3 regions of the Flavobacterium piscisymbiosum genome follow, and region 3 is predicted to be linked to each of the others. Evidence: riboswitches for the same ligand, from Rfam matches in the RefSeq annotation. Region 3 holds a riboswitch; each other region holds the start of a gene.

Region 1 (6,820 bases), 2.2 Mb from region 3:
CGTAACATCAGAAAATGCATAATTATCAGATGGTCCTTTTGTCACGCTCCACGTAAATTTAGCCTCTGTACTTAGTCCATTATGTGCTGTAACTGCTACTATTTTAGAGCGTTGTACACTATATTCATTTTCAACAATAGTTTCTCCGTTATCATCGTCATTCGAACCACTATCAGAACAATTGGTAAGTGTTAGTGCTACTAATACAAGCACTGCGAATCGAAAATGTTTTAAAAAGTTGTGATACATTTTTTTCATTTTAATTTTTAGTTATAAAAGCAATATGTGCAGGAATATTCCCGGCGGTAGTTTTCCATTTTAGTTTGCCTTCGGGCGTAAAGCAATAGATGTAGCCTGTTACCACATAATTTTGTGCATCGGTAATATAAATTTCCTTTGTTTCAGGATTTATCTGAAGTCCGTACGGAATCATAATTTGTTTCTCGGTACCGTCTGTAATAATCTTATCGCTTATTACTTTCTTCGTTTTTGTATCTAATATTCCGTAGGTCACCTTATTACTATTGGTGAGGTAACTCCATGATACACTGTAATAATAGAGCAAATCGTCAACGAGACACATTCCTAAAACCGGCATATCGAGCTGCATTTTTTTCTCATCAGTTTTAGTATCAATCACAAAAAGATTCGAAGGAATGTTGTAATAATCTCCTCTGGAACTCACATAAATATCTCCCCTGCTGTCGATTTCCATACTGTAAAGATTGATACCAACATCTATCTTTTTTATTTCGGTAAAAGTTTCAAGATCGATTACAGATACGGTTCTGTCGTAGTTGGGAACCCTGTAACCTCCGGAATTGGCAACGTAAAGTTTCCCGTTGTGTACCACCATTTGTTCGGGCTGATAACCCACATTTACTTTTCTTTTTATTTCTAATGATGTCGTATCGATTTCTGCCACAAAACCTATTTCGGCATTGGGGTCAATCGCCACAGGACCTGCGTAAGAACTTACATAAGCTTTATCTTTATAGAAAGCCACATATCTACAATTGGGAATGTCTATTTTTTTGATGCGTTTTGCCGTCCATTTATCAATAACTTCTACTTTGTTCGAAACATTAATTACCGCATAAACCTTGTTGCCGTAGATTTGAATATCGTTTCCAACATCACCCAATTCTTTTACAACTGTTGGGTTTCGTTCTGAATAAATATCGGTGGTATAATTTCCTGTCCTGTAATTGAATACATCAATACTGGCTCTGTTCATTCCCATATTACCTTCATTAAGAAGATAAAATCCCTCTATTTTACCGTCGCTTCTTGGCGCAGCTACACTTTTATCCGAAGACGGAAAAATCGTTTCCTCTTCCCTACAGGAAACAAAAGCAAGGGTTATCAATAAACCGAGGACTAATTTTGTTGTGATCTTTTTCATAGCTCGATACTTATTATAAATTTCATTGTACGACCCGGCATAGGATAATTGTAAATTACCTCGTATTGCTGATCGAAGACATTGTTAAGTTCTATTGCGCCTTTCATTTTATAATGCTGAAATGCAAATGATTTCTGCACTGCCAAATCGTGTGTATACCAAGGCTGAACTTCGTTGACTTTTATATTATTAACATTGCCATTGTATCGTTTTCCTACGTATACAAAACTGTAATTGAAGTTCCAGGTTTCGTATTCAGCATTTAATATTCCTGATCCGCTATGCCATGGCGTATAAGGGATCTGGTCTCCGTAAGATGATAATTCCAGACCGCCAAATTTGGTGTAATCCCTGTTTTCAGAAAAGGTATAAGTAAGATTTGTGGTTAAGTTTACTTTGCCAATGTGCATGCCTATATTCACGACAGATTCTATTCCTTGTCCTTTTACCTGCCCCATATTGGTCATCATCCAGCGAAATAAATTTCCTGTAGGCGCTGCTAATATTTTGTCTTTGGTATTGGTATAATAGCCATCAACCTGAAAAGATATTTTATCGAAGAATCCTTTATTTACAAGCACATTATAAGTAAAACCAATATCGTACTGATTCATATATTCAGGTCTCAACGTACTCGAACCAACCATTGTATAATACAAATCATTAAAAGTGGGCATTCTGAAAATACGTTTTGCAAATGCTCTTACATTAAAATCGTATTCCTTAAAAGGTGTGTAACCTAAAAATAAAGCAGGTGTAAATTCTTTTTTATCAGGGGCTTTTGCATTGTAGCGCACTTCTTCCTGAACATAAGTTCCCACAACACTTCCCAAAGCTTTAAAACCACCATATCTGTACGAACTTGCCAAAGAAAATAATGCTGTATAACGCTGCGGAAAAGAAAACTGAGTATTTATTCCTTTTCTGGTTGCATTTAATCTGTTGTACTGAAAATCTGTAGATAGCGAAACATCCCAGTTCGATACTATACTGTACATGTTTACTGCCGATACATAATATTCCTGCTGGTAATAACTATCATCAGATTGTGCGCCTTCGGTTACGGTTTCACCTAAAATATTGGTAGTATCTCTTGCTACATAATGCGTGTAATCGTAAGCATATTTTGCTTTGGCCTGAAACTTATATCTTTTTGTAAAATCTTTAATGAAAGTTCCTTGTGCGAAAAAATTCTTATCGTATTGTCTGAAACCATCAGAAAATTTATTCTCGACAATCGCTCCCGGAGCTCCTCTGTCAGAATCATAATAATACACTTTGGCATCCCAGGAACCGTTATTGATTTTTCCGTAAAGTCCGGATTCAAATCGTAAAGCTTCTATATCGCTATTGTGTCTGGTGGCAGTGGTATCGTAGGCTACAGATCCGTCGAGATTATTTCTTTTGTATCTAAATTTGTATTGTCCGTTTGATTTGATGTATTCTGAACTTACGTTCATGCTGACTTTATCGCTCAGTTTTTGTTCCCATCTAAAAGAAGGATCAAAATAATTGATGGACATGGTTTTAAACCTTACCAGTAAATTTGTTTTTTTATCGCCAACAAAAACAGGACGTTTTGTTCTTAAATAAATGGTCGAGGCGGCTGAAAAGTCTTTTGCCGACTGAAAAATTTCACTTTTCTGTCCGTTGTATAATGTTAGGGATTCCATGTCATCCAGGGAATATTTACCCAGATCTGTGACTCCGTTTTGCGCGTTACCCAACTGAATACCATCGTAAAAAACACCTACATGATGTGTACCCATATTACGTACATCGACCGTTTTAAGTCCGCCGAGACCTCCATAATCCTTAATTTGGATTCCGGCAAAATATCTCAATGCATCGGCAACATTATGGCTCGCTAAATTCTCCAGTAATTTTCCTGAAAGACTTTGTACGGGAATTACTTCCTGATACGGTTTACCTTTTAAAATAACTTCTTTTAAAACACGCAAACTGTCATTAGATACTTGCGAATGAAGCAAATACGGAATAAGAAATAAGAAAAAGAATAAGAGTAATTTTTTTGTATTATACATCACTGATTTAATTAAATAAACTTCGCGGATGTAGTAATCAAAAAGCAAAAAGAGAGAATCCCACTATGCAATAGCAGGTCAATTCTTGTTGTTCGACTTTATTCCACGAAAGTCTTAAACTATGTGATTATGGCAGGTCTCCTGACTTGTTCCATCTTTAAACAACCTTCTCATTCACCGTGGCGAACAATGGCATTAGTAACGTTTAAAGACTTATATAGAACTTACAGTAGCGGGTCTGCTCAGGATTTGCACCTGATTCCCTTTTAACTATTTTCTTTTATTTTTCTAAAGAAAACAGACCAAAATCTGACGTAAAGATATGATTATCTTTATAAAAAGAAGTATAATGTAACGAAATTACATTTTTAATAATGAATTAACATAAACACCATTAATAACATAAGTGAATTAAAAACACGTTTTTGCCAAATTAATTTTGAGTTAAAATACAGCTGTAAGATTGGCAACGATTTCGACCGTTGGGGCTTGGAGAATTGGGTTCTAAAAACACATAACCCAAGGTTGAAACCTTGGACTATGTTTAAAATAAGATTAAAATTTTAGAAGTGTAATAAAATGCAGAGTTTTAATTCTTCAGACGATAATGCTATTATTATCTGAAAATTGTTATGGTATCTGCCAAATTTTCTTTGTAGATAAATGCTTTGATAAATTCCTGGACTTCATTTGTAGTTTCAGAAGGAGTTGCGAAAGAGTTGATATGAAATTCATCATCCTGATCCAGGATATGAATAATTTCGGTATAACCTTTAGAGATTAAACTACCCTTTAATTTAATAATATTCAACTGTTGTTGACTATCCAACTCCTTACGAACTTTTAGTTTTATAGCTTTATCCATTTGTAAATATTTTAAATTATTTGACTCAGATTCATTCTCAAATATAAATATTAATTCGTTAATAATGTTCCTAAAACAGCTTTATAAAACATTATTTATCAACACAGTAATAAACAAAAGTTTAAGAAATTGTTATTAATTTTATTAAATCGTTATCTACTTCTTAAATTTAATTTTCTTATATTTTATGCTAATCGCAAAATTGATATCGCTAATAAAAGCTTCTCTTCTATTAAAATTTCAATAACTTTGGATGCTACTATGCACAATCAACTTAGAGAACATATCGAGAAAATAATTCCTCTTACAGATGAAGAGTTTGCTTTTGTGTCTTCTCATTTTACTGCCAAAAAATTTAAAAAACATCAGTTTCTTATTCAGGAAGGCAATCCTGTCAAGCATTCTTATTTTATCATTTCGGGACTTTTAAAATTGGTTTATACTGATGAAAAAGCAAAGCAGCATGTTGTTTCTTTTGCTATGGAAGATTGGTGGGAAAGTGATTACTACGCCTTTTTTACCCAAACTGAAGCTACAATGTCATTAGAATGCCTTGAAGATACTGAAGTGCTTTGCTGCTCGTTTGAAGATTATAAAAACCTATGTAACGGTTTACAGAAAATGGAGCGCTTTTTTCTGGAGAAAGCCACTTTTGGTTTTCTGGGATCTCAACGTCGCATTATTTCCTGGCAGACTTCTAACTCTAAAGAACGTTACAACCAATTATTAAAACAATATCCTTCGCTCCTGCAGCGTGTTCCTAAAAGTCTTATTGCCTCGTATTTAGGAGTTTCGCGCGAAACACTAAGTCGCTTATCTTCCTGATGTGACAATTCTCACATCAAAATCGTGAAAAATGTCACGAGTACTTTCCAGCCGTTATGCTCAATTTTGTATTACAATTTTAAACTGTAATCGTGAAAAAAACGGCAAGCCTTTTAGTATTACTATTATTAACTACGATGCCTGTATTGGCACAAACGAAAAAAGGAAAACAAATGGAAAAAAGAGAATTTAATCCTTGGGAATGGCAAAATCAACGCAGTTACGTACAAGCAGTTGAAGTAAAAAATCCGCAGGGAACACTTTATGTTTCAGGACAAACGGCAATAAGTGCAGACGGGATTTCCAGCAACGAAAACATGGAATCGCAAATAAAACTGGCATTGCAAAATCTGGATCATGTAATTACCGAAGCCGGATATGAATGCAGCGGAATTGTTCGGTTGAATATCTACACTACCGCGACTGATGAACTTTGGCCACATTTTAATCTTATTCAGGATTGGGTGGCGAAACATGGTATGAAACAAGCTACAACTTTACTGGAAGTAAAAAGTCTTTTTGAAACTTTAAAAGTTGAACTGGAAGCAACAGTCGTAAAATAATCTGTCACTATTTAATATAAAAAAGCTGTGTCTTTCTTTTCAGGAAAAACGCAGCTTTTTTGTTTATTTTTTTTTCTTTAAAATTGAAAAAATCAAATCAATTTATTTACTATTTGAAAAGTTTTAAAATAAAAAAGAAGTGAAATCTTCTTACAATTTACACCTATAAACAATAGTCTTTCAAACGGTTATCTAAAAAAACATGTAAATCCGTCTATTTTTTTTAATTTTTTGCCTTATATTTCAAAACTAAAAATTCAATTTTTACGTAATTACCTGAAACGATAGTCTTGTAATAAGATAAATTCAATTCACTGGTACGTTTTTGGAAAAATATTGAATTTTATCTTATTCCTGATTATCGTTATTTTTATTAAATTTTAAGAATATTAAGTTTGGACAATATTAATGTACTAAGATTAAAAAGAACTTTAGCTTACCTGGAAAGCAAACAACGTGAATTAAAAAGACAAAACGAAAACGATACCCGAAGTCTTGAATCTATGATAAAATATCTTAAAAAAGATATGCTGGAACAATTTAAACTTCACCATTATGATATCTATATTCAGAATGAAATGGACAATACCGAAACTTTCATAAAAAGCGTGCAAAGCATTATCGATAGTAATTCACAATAGTTTGAATTACTATCGATAATAATTAAACTACTGGGCAATTTTATTATACTCATCAATTGCTTTATTAGGATCTGCGGTTGCATATTCGTTTTCCGGTTCTGGAATGACATGAATTTTTGAATCGCTTAAAGAAACAATTGCCGAACATACGTAAACACCAATTTTACCTTCGCTGTATTTATAGTCTAACAATGTGAGTTTGACGATTTCATTGATCGAAAGTTCATAATAGTTTCCGTAACGAATAATCTTAAAATAGATTTCTTTATTGTCTACAATTTCAAACTGATTGGTTTGAAGATTTTCGAAAACAAAATTATTTTTCACATCTTTTTCATTAAATCCCCAGGCTCTAAACTGCACAAAACCATTTACAAAATCAATTGAGATATAATAGGCTGTTCCCTGTTCGTCACATTCGATCACAAAACCGGTTTTCCCCATTCCTTCGACGGCCAGCGTTCCTTCCCAGACAA
Region 2 (6,820 bases), 1.6 Mb from region 3:
GGATTTATTAATTCTATAAACACATTCTGATTCATAAAATTGGTTGGTTATTCGTTAGCTTATATAGTCAAGACGAGGCACTATTATTTTTGTTACAGGGCAGATGTAAATTTTAATAAAAAAAATACATAAAAAATAATTAATGTTAAAACTAAAGATACTATTTTTACGTTAATACTACATAGATACCTACTATATGAAAACAATTTTAAAGAGCGTACTGTTATTATTTTTGCTTGCCTTTTCTTTGCAATCTTGTGAGGATCAGGATGATGTTGCCGCTCCGGCTGATTTGCAGGTGAAAGATTTCATTTGGAAAGGGCTAAATCAATACTATTTGTGGCAAGCCGATGTGCCTAATTTAGCCGATGACCGTTTTAATAATAATCAGGAAGCATTAAATTCTTTTTTACGAGGGTATTCTCAACCGGAAGATTTATTTCAGGCTTTATTGAATAAACCTATTAGCAAATTCCCAAAAGGTCAGGCAATTGATCGTTTTAGCTGGATAGTATCTGATTATACTGTTTTAGAACAGGAACTTCAGGGAACTACAAAAAATAATGGTGTCGATCTTAGATTAAGTTATAAACTAAATAGTACAACTGACTTAGTTGGTTATGTACGTTATATTATTCCTAATTCTGATGCTTCAGGAAAAGGAATCAAACGTGGTGATCTTTTTACGGGAATAAACGGCACTCAACTTACAGTTTCAAACTATCAATCTCTTTTGGCTGCTGATAGTTATACGCTAAATATGGCTGATTTTAATGGAACAAGTTTTGAGCCTAACGGAAAAACTATTTCGTTAGTGAAAACAACTTTAGATGAAAATCCTATTTTTATCAATAAAGTGATTACTTCAGGAAGTCATAAAATAGGTTATTTAATGTATAATGGTTTTTATGCGAATTACGATGCACAGCTAAATGCTGCTTTTGCCGAATTGAAATCGCAGGGAATTACAGATCTTGTACTGGATTTACGATATAATGGTGGTGGTTCTATACAAACTGCAACGCGTTTGGCAAGTATGATTACGGGTCAGTTTGCGGATAAGATTTTTGCTAAAGAAAAGTGGAATGCTAAGATAAATGCAGCTTTTGAAATTGATAATCCGGAATTTCTAAATAATCGTTTTGTAGATAAGCTAGACGGAGCAGCAATAAGCAGTTTAAATTTATCTAAAGTATATATTCTAACAACCACTGGTACTGCTTCTGCGAGTGAATTAGTGATAAATGGTTTGGTACCTTATATTTCAGTAGTTCAGATAGGAGAAACAACAGTGGGTAAAAACGTTGGTTCTGTTACATTATATGATTCTCCAACTTTTGGAAAAGCAAAAAGAAATCTAAATCATAAATATGCGATGCAGCCTTTGGTATTGAAAATCGTAAATGCTGCTGATTTTGGAGAGTATACAGATGGTTTAAAACCAACTTATGAGCAACTGGAGCGTATTACTAATCTGGGTGTTTTAGGTGATACATCAGAACCGTTATTAAGTGTTGCTATTTCGCAAATTACAGGAGCAACGGGTAAAAAAGCGCAACTGGATAAAGGTATAGCTCTAAAGAATTTTACAGATACTAAAGCGATGGATGGTATAAGAAATCAGATGTATGTAAAAGATGCTCCGGAGGGACTTTTAAAAGCATTAAAATAATAAACATAAAAAAGGCTTTCAGAAGTGAAAGCCTTTTTTTATCCAAAATAATAAACTAATTCTATTCTTAGGTTAGTTGTTAAAGTAAAATCCGTTTGGATTAACACCTACGCTAAAATCATTAGCAAGTTTTCCTGTTAGAGAATAGATATAAATATCTCCATTATCCACACCATTTACTCTGTCTGCAACATATATTTTGCTGTTTTTTACTGCTAAACCATAAAGTGAAGTCACCTCAGTAGCTTTGAAAATTGGAGCTGTTGGTAAAGTTGTAGCGCTTGTAGAAAGAGAGTAAATATTACTATCAATAGTGTAATATAATTTATCGTTTTCAAGGTCTAAAAATCCAGGATGTGTTATGCCTTCAAAACTAAGAGTAGAGGTAACAGTATTACTGCTTAAACTCACCTTTACTAATTTACCAGCTGTTTGGGTAGGAGCGTAGTTAGGATATCCTTCACATAAAATATACAAGCTTCCATTATCTTTTACCAATGCTGACGGCATATCACCTACTACAAAGTTAGTTACTACTGAGTTAGTTGCAGAATTAATTACAGTTAATGAATTTCCGAAGTTGTAACCTCCTTTGTGCGTTACATAAAGTTTACCACCGTTTTCAATTATTTTTTCAGGTCCTTCAACTACAGGAATTTTAGATGTTATAGTGTTTGTAGCAAGGTCAAGAATCCCTACGTAATCATCATTAGCATCTTCTCCTACTCCCCAGTTTGTAATATATCCTTTTCCATTTGCAAAAGCGATATATCTAGGGTTTTTGATACTTGCAGTAATAGTAGCAACGCTCTTGAAAGTATATCTGTTTACTACCTCAATTTTATTAGAATTATTTACAACCAGATAAGCAAAGTCTCCATTAAAACCAATGCATTGAATAATGTCGTTTGTTGTTTTTTCAGGATTTAATAAAGAAAAAACATTGTTTTCAATTTTTAAATCATCTGATAGATAAGATACATTTCCATTAGATTTAAGAAATTGACCTTCATTTGCAATAAATAATCCTCCTTCGTAATTTCCACGAGGTTCCGGTGTAGTATCATCATTATCACTGCTACATGACACAAAAAATGCCGAGCTTAGTATGACAGTTAAAAATAGTTTGTTAAATCTTTTCATTGTATTTAAAAATTAAGGTTTATGTATATTGTATAATTTCTTCCCGGCATTTGTCTGCTGGCAACGGGTTGGTAATTTTTATTCCAGATATTTAAAGCCTGTATTCCAAGTTTATAACTGTTCTTTTTTCCAAAATCGTAATCAATACCAATATTTCCAATATTGTAATCTTTTACTTTACTTGCAGGATTATTAAAAGGCGTTGTATAAGCATCTCCGTTGTATAAATATTGAAAATAAGAAGATACTTTTTTCCAATTATAAGAAACAGATCCTGTTAGTTTATGGTAAGGAACATAAATCAATTGCTTGTAAACAGATTCTCCTTTTATTAATTGTTTACTTTCAGAAACTGTATAAGCGTAAGTTCCGTTAACCGTAAAATGGTTGTTTCCTATTTTTGGTCTCCATTCTAATATTATTTCGGCACCATAAGCCCTTACTTTATCTGTGTTTTCGGGTGACCATGCGCCGCCGCTTCCCTCAGTTGGAACCCAGCGTAATAAGTCTTTGATGGAATTATAATAGGTGGTTAGTGAAACAGAAAAATTCTTTGTAAAAAACTCATTGCCAATTTCTGCCTGATAAGAAGTTTCAGGTCTTAGATCAGGATTACCGCTTCCTTCCCAAAACAAATCATTGTATGTAGGCATTCTGAAATTTTTTGAAGCATTAAATTTCACACGATAAAAATCAGTGAATTGATAACGTGTTCCAAAAGAAAACAGGAATGGATTTCCAAAATTATCGGTTACTTCCTGACGTATGCTGGCATTATAATCCCATTTGTCAGTCACCAAATGACTCAATAATAAACTAGCCGAACCAACTTCTCTTTTTGCATTATCGATGCTCGACCCATATCCTTTATTACGAGTGTAATCAACAATAGTGTTTAGTTTGATTTTATCATTTACATCAAAAGCCAAATCATATTTTATGATAGAAGTTTCAACTTTACCATATGTAAATAGTTCAGAATCTATATTGCTAAAATATTTATACGATTCCCCAATATGCGCCAATTTCAATTTTGATGTAAAACGATTGAATAAACTTTCCCATTCTAATAAATTTCGGGTGTTAAAATCGTTGTATTTTGTTTTGCTTTCTGTGGGTGTAATTAACGAAAAATGACGTTCTGCATCATAAAACTGGCTGTATGCTTTTATGGTGTTTTTAGCATCTATTTTATACCCAAAAGTGGTGTTCATGCTGGTATTATAATATTCACCATTTATGTTTCTCTGATCTGTTGTGCCTGGATACTTAAAATCATTATCAGAGCTATTTCTGGAAATATTTACCTGTAGACTATATTTATCAGAAGATGCGTTAATGCGATAGTTGGCACTCAAAGTATTGTAACTTCCCAGGCTAAAAAATACCTGATTCGAAAATTCATTTTTAAATCTCAAATCATTATTAAGGTGAATGCTTCCGCCGATTGCACTGCTCCCGTATAAAACGCTTCCTCCACCAGCTTTGACAGCTATAGAATTAAAATCTCTTGTTCCAACGGTATTGAAATCCGTCTGACCTAAAAATTGTGAATTAATGTTTATACCATTCCAGATAACTGCAGTTTGTGCCGCAGTAGTTCCTCTAAAAGAAGGTCCGGATGTCATACCAAGACCATTTTCCTTAAAATAAATGACAGTATTGTAATTTAAAAGAGATGTTAAAGAAGATGCATTTTTATTGATAACCGAATCATTCAATATTTGAACCGATTGTGATGTGGAGTACTTTTTAAGATTAACATCAGATACAATAACTTCTTTTAAGTTATTAATAGTATCTCTCTGCGCTACAATAATCTGGCACAAGAACAATAAACAAAAAGCAAAAAGTTTTTTCAAAATCATAATTTCTAAACTCTTTTTCCCGAGAGCTCGATATTGGTTACAAAGGCAGGTCTCCTGGCTTGCGTCTTGTTGTTTACCTTCCCGTTCGCGGGGGCGAGCAGTGGTTTGTAGTTAACAACAATCGTTCTTTTTTAGAACTAAGCTTACAGTTGCGGGTACAGCTCAAGATTTGATTATTACTTGATTCCCTTTTAATGTGTTTCGAAATAACACAACCTTAATTATTTGCAAAGATAAAGTTAAAAATGTCGAATTTTCTAATTTGTTTCACTATTAAGAATAAATTCTAAACAAAACGTATTTAAAGTGCTATTTTTATTACCTCACCAAAATCTACCTTGTTATTAAAAGCATCTTTTAGCGACAGGGAAGTACGATGACATAAAATGCTGCGAATTACTCCAGCGTGCGCTACAATAATGATAGGTTTTGTAATTTCCTTTGAAATTTGAGATAAAAAATCACCAACCCGTTCGTGTAATGCTATAAACGATTCGCCATTGGAAACGCTAATATTTACAAAATCCTCCATCCAGGGATTAAGCTGCTCCGGCGAAATTTCATTCCAGTTTTTCATTTCCCAATCGCCAAAATTCATTTCCATCAAACGATCTTCTTTTTCAAATGAAATTGCTTTAATGTTATTTTGAATGTATTGTGCTAAAATCACACAACGTTTTAGTGGACTGGAAAAAATTATTGCTTCAGAAGGTAATTGCGAAACAATATTTTCAAAAACAGACTCAAAAGGTTCTGCTAAACCCACATCCGATTGTCCGTAGCAAACTCCTTTGTCGCAAATCGTTTCGGTGTGGCGAACTAGATAAACTTCCATATCAAAAGAATACTTAAATAATAAACAACCTCGCAAACCTGTTGTGTCGCACCAAGGCAATCTCCCGTGTAGCCATCAATCCATTTCTGGAAATAACGCGCTAGAAAAAATCGCGTTATAAAAACCGGAATTAAAGCCAAAAGGAATTTATGTTGAAAATAAGAGAAAACAAAAAGAGGAAGTAATCCGAAGAAAAACGAACCAAAAACTTCTTTCCAGGAATGGTTCTTAGCTATAGGTTTACTTTTACTCGAAGCATCGTCTCTCGAATATTCATGCGTAAAAATAATAGAGATGGCTGCCAAACGGCTCAAAGCATGCGCTGAAACAAATAAAATAAAAACCTGAAAAAAGGCTATAGAATTATCTCCTTTGAAAAGCGAAACAGATTCTGAAAGTAATTTGAATTTTAATAAAAAAAGTAAAACCAAACCAATCGCTCCATAAGCACCAATAGCGCTGTCTTTCATAATGATCAGGATTTTTTCTTTGGTCCAGCCTCCGCCAAAACCATCACACACATCTGCAAAACCATCTTCATGAAAAGCTCCGGTGATAAGAACAGAAATAATTAAGGCAAAAATTACCGCAGTTTCTACAGAAAGAAAAAGAGAAAAAAGATAAAAAGCCAGAAAAGAAATACTGCCAACAATCCAGCCAATTAAAGGAAAATAACGAGTCGCCTTGTTTAAATAATCAGGATGATGGTCAATGTTTTTTGGACACGGAATTCTGGTGTAAAACATTAAAGAGGTAAAAAAAATATGTAGTTCTTTTTTCATTTAAAAAATGTAGAGTTATTAGGCTAAAGCCATTTTGTTTGTCAATTAATATTTAATCAACATCTAAAGATGTTGGCTATTCAAATCTCGATTGTTTTAAAATTTTATTCTTATATACGAATATGTTTTTTGAATAGCCCCCAGATTTATCTGGGGTTATTCTATTTAGGGTTAGAAAGGCTTTAGCCAAATTCTAATTGTTTATTTTTTTTTGAAGCTTCATAAATTCTTTTTCATTTATAGGATATAGAGTTATTCGGCTAAAGCCATTTTGATTATCAATATTATGTAACCAACATCTAAAGATGTTGTCTATTCAATTTAGATTGCTGATATTTTCATTATTAATATTAATGCGTTTTTTTTTGAATAGCCCCCAGATTCATCTGGGGGTATATATTTAAAGTTAAAAAGGCTTTAGCCAAATTTTATTTATTGTTTTTGAAATCCAAATTTTCTAATAATCTCGTTGTACTCTTCCTGAAAAGTTTTTTTCTTATGATGACTTTCTTGATTTTTA
Region 3 (6,820 bases):
TGTATTTATTGTAACCAATTATACAGGGGTTGATCCGGAGAATTTCAATGCAATTGATAATAATTTCTATCCAAGATCAAGAACTTTCAGTTTTGGTCTGAATTTAGACTTTTAATAAAAAAATATAAAGATGAATCAATTTAAATTTAAGATTATAGGAGCTGCTTTTGTTCTATTCTTATTCACTTCTTGTGTAGATGACTTAAATACAGAACCAAAAGTAGAATTGACATTGGATAAGCTTTTAGAGCAGGATCCAAATGCTGTAGACGGTTTAGTTTCTAAAATTTACGGAACTTTTGCTCTTTCAGGTCCTGATGGCCCAGATTCTTCAGATATTACTACAAAAGATAATGGAGAAGCTGCTTTTTTAAGAAGTATTATCAACTTACAGGATTTCTCTGCAGATGGTATGAAAAACCGTTGGGGAGATGATGGTTTAGATCAGTTAACAACAACAACTGGGTGGAATGGGAATAATAAATTCTTTAGATACTTATACGACAGGGCTTATTACACGATATCTCAGTCAAGTAATTTGATTCAGATTTTAAAAACGTCAAAAGCGAATATTCCGGACAGAGAAAACCATATTGCTGAATTGCGTTTTTTAAGAGCATTATCTTATTATTACCTTACAGATTGTTTTGGTAAAGGAGCTATTACAACTGAAGATGATATTAATACATCGACTCCAAAAAAAGAGTCAACAAGAAAAGAACTTTTTGCTTTTATAGAATCTGAATTAAAAGAAGTTGAAGGTACTATTACAGCAACAAAATCTTACGGTAAAGCAGATAAAAATGTGGTAAGAATGCTTTTGGCAAAATTATACCTAAATGCAGAAGTGTATACAGGAACTCAAAGATATGATGATGCTTTATTGTACTCTAAAAAAGTAATCGACGAAGGTGGTTATACTCTTGCTCCAAGTTTTGCAAGTGTGTTTTCAGGAGATAATAATACTTCGCCGGAAATTATCTATACTTTAATTGCAGATGCTGTAGTGAGTCAGGGTTATGGTAATACAACGTATATCATTAACGGAAACCTTAGTACAGAAACAATGAATCCTAATAATTATGGTGCTATTGATGCTTGGACTGGTCACAGAGCTACTAAAGCGTGGTACGGATTGTTTAATAATGGAAATCTGGTTGATTCTCCGGATGATAGAGCAAAATTATTCTTTACGACAGGACATTCGTATGAAATGAATGATTATAAAAAATGGACAGACGGTTATCCTAGTGTGAAATTTACAAACAAAAACTTTGTAGGGCCTACAAATGCAACAAGTTTTGCAAACACAGATTTTCCTTTGTTCAGATTGTCTGATGCTTACTTAATGTATGCTGAGTGTGTTGTAAGAGGAGCAAGTGGAGGTTCTGCAGGATTAGCTTTAGAATATGTGAATAAAGTGAGAACAAGATCACATGCTGGAGAAATAAATGCAGGAGAATTAAATCTTGATTTCATTTTGAAAGAAAGAGGTAGAGAATTGAACCTTGAAGGACACAGAAGACAAGATTTAATTCGATTTGGAAAATTCACTGGAGGATCTTACTTATGGCCATGGAAAGGTGGAGTAAAAGATGGAGTTGCAATTCCTGAAACTTACAACTTGTACCCAATCCCTACAAGTGCGTTACAGGCGAATTCACAGTTAACTCAAAATCCAGGTTATTCATCTTAATACGAGAAATATGAAAAATATATTAAAACTAAGTGTATTTGCACTGTTATTTATATCAGCTACAGCTTGTGATTCAGATGATGATCTTACTGTAGTTACGCCATCAAAAGCAGCTGTACTGGCAATTCCTGCCGAAGGATCAGTTTTTGTTCTTGATAAAGAATTACCTAACGAGGTAGCTGCGACTTTTACATGGGATGCTGCTCAATATCAAGGCGAATCAACACCTGTAAGTTATGAACTTCAAATGGCAAAATCAGGAACAGACTTTAAAGATGTAGTTGTAGTTTCTGTAACAACAACGAATAAGGTAGCGGTAACAAGTGGAGAACTTAATGCAGCAGCCCTTAACGCCGGATTGACTGCTTTTGAATCTCAGGATGCAGACATTCGTGTTAAGTCATATGTTGGGGTACGAGGTATTGTTCAGTATTCAAATGTGATAAAAATAGCTGTTACTGCATATTCTGCCTGGGATAACTGGGGAATGATTGGTTCTGCAACTCCTAATGGATGGAATGATCCGGATACTAATCTAGAGTATGATTTAGCAACTAAAACATACTCCTATACAGGACCATTAGTAGTTGGGGATTACAAATTCAGACTTGATGATAAATGGGATACTAACTATGGTGATGATGGTAATAATTTATCATTAGAAGCCGGAGGTGCTAATATTCCAGTTACTGTTGCGGGAGATTATACAATCATTGTTGATTTTATTGGAAAAAAATACACGATTACAAAAAACTAATGTTTTCTGATAATTAAAAAAAGGGCTATCTCTTTGAGGTGGCCCTTTTTAAAATATACTTGCTAAGTAAAGATTTTGGTTTGGTTAGTAATGCAAAAGGGCTGTTCTATATAATTATAGACAGCCCTTTTCTGGTTATTAAATTTATGTTTTTTAATTCTTAAGACGTTTAATTAGATCCTCAATGTTTTGTTTCCATTTGGGGTATAATTCTTCATTGTCAGACCATAACTCATTTAATTCGGAATTATCACTTATAACTTTTTCTAAGGCACGTACTGCAGGTATTTTTAAATCGTTTAAAATAAGTTCCTTATTTAGGGAATTAAAAAGATTTACATTAGTTTCGTCTTCCTGATCTTCGTTGTCATTTCTAAATTTTGTTCCATTTAAAAAATTATCAATGTACGCAGCAGAAACTGTAACTGCGTGGCAATCTTCATAATCTAAATAATCTGAATTTATTGCTTTTTCAAATGAAGAGTTAAAAAAAGTTCTAGCATCCTCTCTTATTTCGTCAAAGAAGTCATAAGCTGTGTCGTCATCAAATATTCCGTAATCCCAAGCTCCCATTTTTTTAATTTTTAAAATATTATTGCAAAGTTTTTTGTGATATCTTACTTGTAAATATATTGAATTTTGATTTCAAAAACTTTACCACTTAATTATTTCTTCTTATCGTTATATTCTCCAATTACGGCAAAATAACCAAAAGTTCCCAATCCTAAAACAATGAGAGGAGTAAGGATAAAAAGGATAATGATTCCAAATACTAAATCATCTTGTTGGTCTGACAGGAGTTTGGGTAAGCCAAATTCGAATATGCAAAAATAGGCCGCTGCAACTGCAAGTATAATCCACAAAACACCTAAAATTTGTTTGATCGCATTCATAGTTTATAATATTAAAGGTGATTAGTTTTATTTTTATTATCGATATAAATCATTCCAATTACAAAACAGACTGAAGCTATAATAATAGGATACCAAAGTCCGTCGAGGTAAAAGTCCGCTTTTCCGGCTGCTTTAGAATGCGTTACAAAATAGGTTGAAATAGCAGGAAGTAATCCTCCAAAAATACCATTACCAACATGATAAGGCAGAGACATTGAAGTGTATCTGATTTTCGTTGGAAACATTTCGACCAAAAATGCCGCGATAGGTCCGTATACCATCGTAACAAATAAAACCTGAATGAAAACTAAGAAAATTAAAGTCCACTCATCGTTGGAATTGATAGTAATCGAAGTGGTAATCTGAGCATCTTTTTTGCCTGAAAAATGCGTCTTTTTCTCTAAGAAAGAAGTTCCGTCGGTATATTCTTTATGTGTGGTATAGATAGAATCGTTGTCTTTATTGACCTCGATTGTTTCTTTTGTGGCCTGAGTAAGTTCTGTTTTGTAACTTACATCTGTGGTATTGTACATCATTTTATAAATAGGCCTGTAGAACAAAATGGCAAGAAGCATTCCGCCCATCATGATATATTTTCGTCCTATTTTGTCGCTCAGCCATCCAAAGAAAATAAAAAACGGAGTACCTAATAATAATGCAATACCTAATAATCCATCAACTTGCGACGAATCGATATTCATTACGGTTTTCATAAAACTCATCGCGTAAAACTGTCCCGTGTACCAAACAACACCTTGTCCCATTGTGGCTCCAAATAAAGCGAGTAACACAAATTTCAAATTGTATCGGTTTCCGAAACTTTCTTTCAGAGGGTTTGTACTGGTTGTACCTTCTTTTTTAGCTTTGGCAAAAACCGGAGATTCGTCCATGTTTTTACGAATTAAATAAGAAACACCTACCATAACAATCGAAACCCAAAATGGTACACGCCATCCCCAGGAATCAAAATCTTCAGGAGAAAGTACATTTTTGGTGGCCAGAATAACCATTAACGAAATGAATAAACCAACTGTGGCTGTAGTCTGAATCCATGACGTCCAATATCCTTTTTGTCCTACAGGAGCATGTTCGGCAACATAAGTCGCTGCACCGCCGTATTCTCCGCCAAGCGCTAATCCTTGTAATAAACGCAGAATCAATACTAATAAAGGAGCCATAAAACCAATTGTTTCATAACTCGGAATACAGCCTATTAAAAAAGTAGAGCCTCCCATTAATAATAAGGTAGCCATAAAAGTATATTTTCGGCCAATAATATCTCCGAGTCTTCCAAAGAACAAAGCGCCAAAAGGTCTTACAACAAATCCGGCAGCAAAAGTGGCTAAAGTCGACAAAAAAGCCGCGGTGGGATTATCACTAGGGAAAAATTTAGTTGAAATTACAACCGCCAAACTCCCAAAAATATAGAAATCGTACCATTCGATCATAGTACCCATTGATGAGGCCGAAATTACTTTCCAGATGCCTTTTGTAGAAGTTTTACTCATAAACTAATTTGTATACTTGATAATAATTAAAACTATTAAATATTTTTTAACGAATATAAAAGATAATTTTTTATTTAATTGATACTTTTTTAACAAATAGTGTTTATTTGTTGATTTAACATTTATTGGGTAAATCAAAGCTTGAGAATTCAAAATAAAATACAATTTGCAAAGACGCTCAAGGCCTTTAAAATAAAGAACTCTTGCTTTGTTACGAAAGAAAACACTAGTTTTGCAGCTCAAATTTTAGAACAGAAAATGGTTGTCATATTGATACAATATTGACATTAAAAGGGAATTTGGTGTAAATCCAAAACTGTCCCGCAGCTGTAAGCTCATTAACTGAAACCCTTTAATACGTCACTTTTCATTTTGAAAGGGAAGGCTGGGTGTAGGGAGCAAGTCAGAAGACCTGCCATTTTTATAGTAATAAATAGCTTTCGGGGATTGAAGCTTGAATTAAGAGCAATATATTTCACTTTATGTGATCATGTATGGTTTAGTTATTCTATTCTCGTAAGCCAAAAATAGAGTTTATGAGATTTTTTTTCTGCAAATATGATCGTCAAAACAATTTCTTTCAAGATGTTTTTCTACGCGATTCATTCTTTTTCTTCATTAAAAAAAAATCATTAAAACGTATTGTTGTACAAGATGTTGCTTTTACAAAAGTTTATTTTATATAACTTTTGAAAGGGTAAATTGTATTTCGATTTAAAGATTTAAGTAATATAATTTTTTAAATATTTAATAATGAAAAACCAATTTTTTTTCAAACCACTAATTGCAATCGCTTCTTTGATGCTGCTGACAGTTTCGTGTAATAATGATGATGATTTTACAGCGCCGCCTGTAATAAAAGGCGAACAGCAACTAAAAGATACTTTGACCATTGGAAAAACGCTGCAATTAAGCTCGAAATTAGCAGATAGAAAGAATGTTTCTTTTGAATGGGCCGTAGACGGAAAAGTAGTAGGATCTGATTCTACTTATATCTTTAAACCAGAAACAAGAGGAGATTTTAAAATTACAATGACGGCCAAAAATGATGGCGGAAACGTAGCTCTTACTTATGATATTCATTCATGGGGAGCTTATGAAAACGGTTTTTTTATGATCAACGAAGGATGGTTTGGTCACGGAACAGGAACGGTAGGCTTTTATAGATATGATACAAAAGCGGTAGAAGACAGTGTTTTTGTAAAAGTAAATCCGGATAAGGATTTAAAACCTGCAACGTCTACATTAGAATTTGGAACGATCATTAATAAAAAGCTATTTTTAGTTTCTAAAGTTGGCTGACCAGTGGTAGTTGCTGATGCTTATTCGCTTAAAGAAGAAAAAAGAATCGCGGCTAAAGGTGGAAACGACTGGCGCGCTGTGGTAGGTATTGATGAAAATCAGGCTCTTTTGACGTCGAGTAAAGGGATATTTAAGCTTAATCTTAATACGATGGAAGTGAGCGGACAAATTGATGGTATTACCGGTCAGGTAGGAGATATCGTGAAGTCTAACGGGTATGTTTTTGCATTGTCTGCTTCAAAAGGCGTGATTGTTATTAATGCTTCGACATTGGCGATCGAAAAAACTATTCCGGGTATGGTTTTAGGATTTGCAGTTACCGATGATAAAAAAGTATGGGCAGCGGGAGGTAAAAACCTTATCAGTATAGATTCAAATACCCTTGAAATAAAAGAAATTCCGTTAAGTTTTCAGGCTTACGGAAGTTGGGGAGCATGGCATCCGGGATCTATTACAGCGGCTAAAAATGATATTTTTATTGCTAAAAACGGAAGTTTTAGCGGTGGTAAAGAAGTTTACAAATACACTGGAACTCCGGAGTCCTTGGCATCACCTTTTATTACATTAACAAATTCGAATATCTTATATGGTGCAGGAATTGGTTATGATCGAAAGAAAAATACTTTGGTGCTAAATACGTTAAATGAAGGTTTTGGGGTGAATT

What was found. A riboswitch is a leader RNA that binds a small molecule or an ion and turns the genes downstream of it on or off. The one in region 3 is predicted to bind cobalamin.
Region 1: linked by a shared signal. The riboswitch ahead of LNP81_RS16890 (TonB-dependent receptor) and the one ahead of LNP81_RS27450 (DUF5074 domain-containing protein) in region 3 are both predicted to bind cobalamin.
Region 2: linked by a shared signal. The riboswitch ahead of LNP81_RS00650 (TonB-dependent receptor plug domain-containing protein) and the one ahead of LNP81_RS27450 (DUF5074 domain-containing protein) in region 3 are both predicted to bind cobalamin.

What each region holds. Positions count from the first base shown of each region.
Region 1 is NZ_JAJJMM010000001.1:3,900,635-3,907,454, reverse strand. Features, by position in the region: gene LNP81_RS16900 (cell surface protein) at 1-258, opposite strand, end outside; gene LNP81_RS16895 (beta-propeller fold lactonase family protein) at 260-1,405, opposite strand; gene LNP81_RS16890 (TonB-dependent receptor) at 1,402-3,450, opposite strand; cobalamin riboswitch at 3,565-3,772, opposite strand; gene LNP81_RS16885 (hypothetical protein) at 4,067-4,315, opposite strand; gene LNP81_RS16880 (Crp/Fnr family transcriptional regulator) at 4,577-5,140, shown strand; gene LNP81_RS16875 (RidA family protein) at 5,314-5,703, shown strand; gene LNP81_RS16870 (hypothetical protein) at 6,099-6,344, shown strand; gene LNP81_RS16865 (glycoside hydrolase family protein) at 6,372-6,820, opposite strand, start outside.
Region 2 is NZ_JAJJMM010000001.1:120,576-127,395, reverse strand. Features, by position in the region: gene LNP81_RS00665 (RNA polymerase sigma factor) at 1-35, opposite strand, end outside; gene LNP81_RS00660 (S41 family peptidase) at 197-1,672, shown strand; gene LNP81_RS00655 (YncE family protein) at 1,745-2,815, opposite strand; gene LNP81_RS00650 (TonB-dependent receptor plug domain-containing protein) at 2,821-4,683, opposite strand; cobalamin riboswitch at 4,711-4,918, opposite strand; gene cobC (alpha-ribazole phosphatase) at 4,985-5,518, opposite strand; gene LNP81_RS00640 (adenosylcobinamide-GDP ribazoletransferase) at 5,503-6,300, opposite strand; gene tnpA (IS200/IS605 family transposase) at 6,733-6,820, opposite strand, start outside.
Region 3 is NZ_JAJJMM010000001.1:1,728,000-1,734,819, forward strand. Features, by position in the region: gene LNP81_RS07760 (SusC/RagA family TonB-linked outer membrane protein) at 1-115, shown strand, start outside; gene LNP81_RS07765 (RagB/SusD family nutrient uptake outer membrane protein) at 131-1,696, shown strand; gene LNP81_RS07770 (SusE domain-containing protein) at 1,707-2,453, shown strand; gene LNP81_RS07775 (DUF4259 domain-containing protein) at 2,607-3,026, opposite strand; gene LNP81_RS07780 (DUF6814 family protein) at 3,119-3,346, opposite strand; gene LNP81_RS07785 (MFS transporter) at 3,358-4,854, opposite strand; cobalamin riboswitch at 5,097-5,288, shown strand; partial or broken gene LNP81_RS27450 (DUF5074 domain-containing protein) at 5,656-6,820, shown strand, end outside.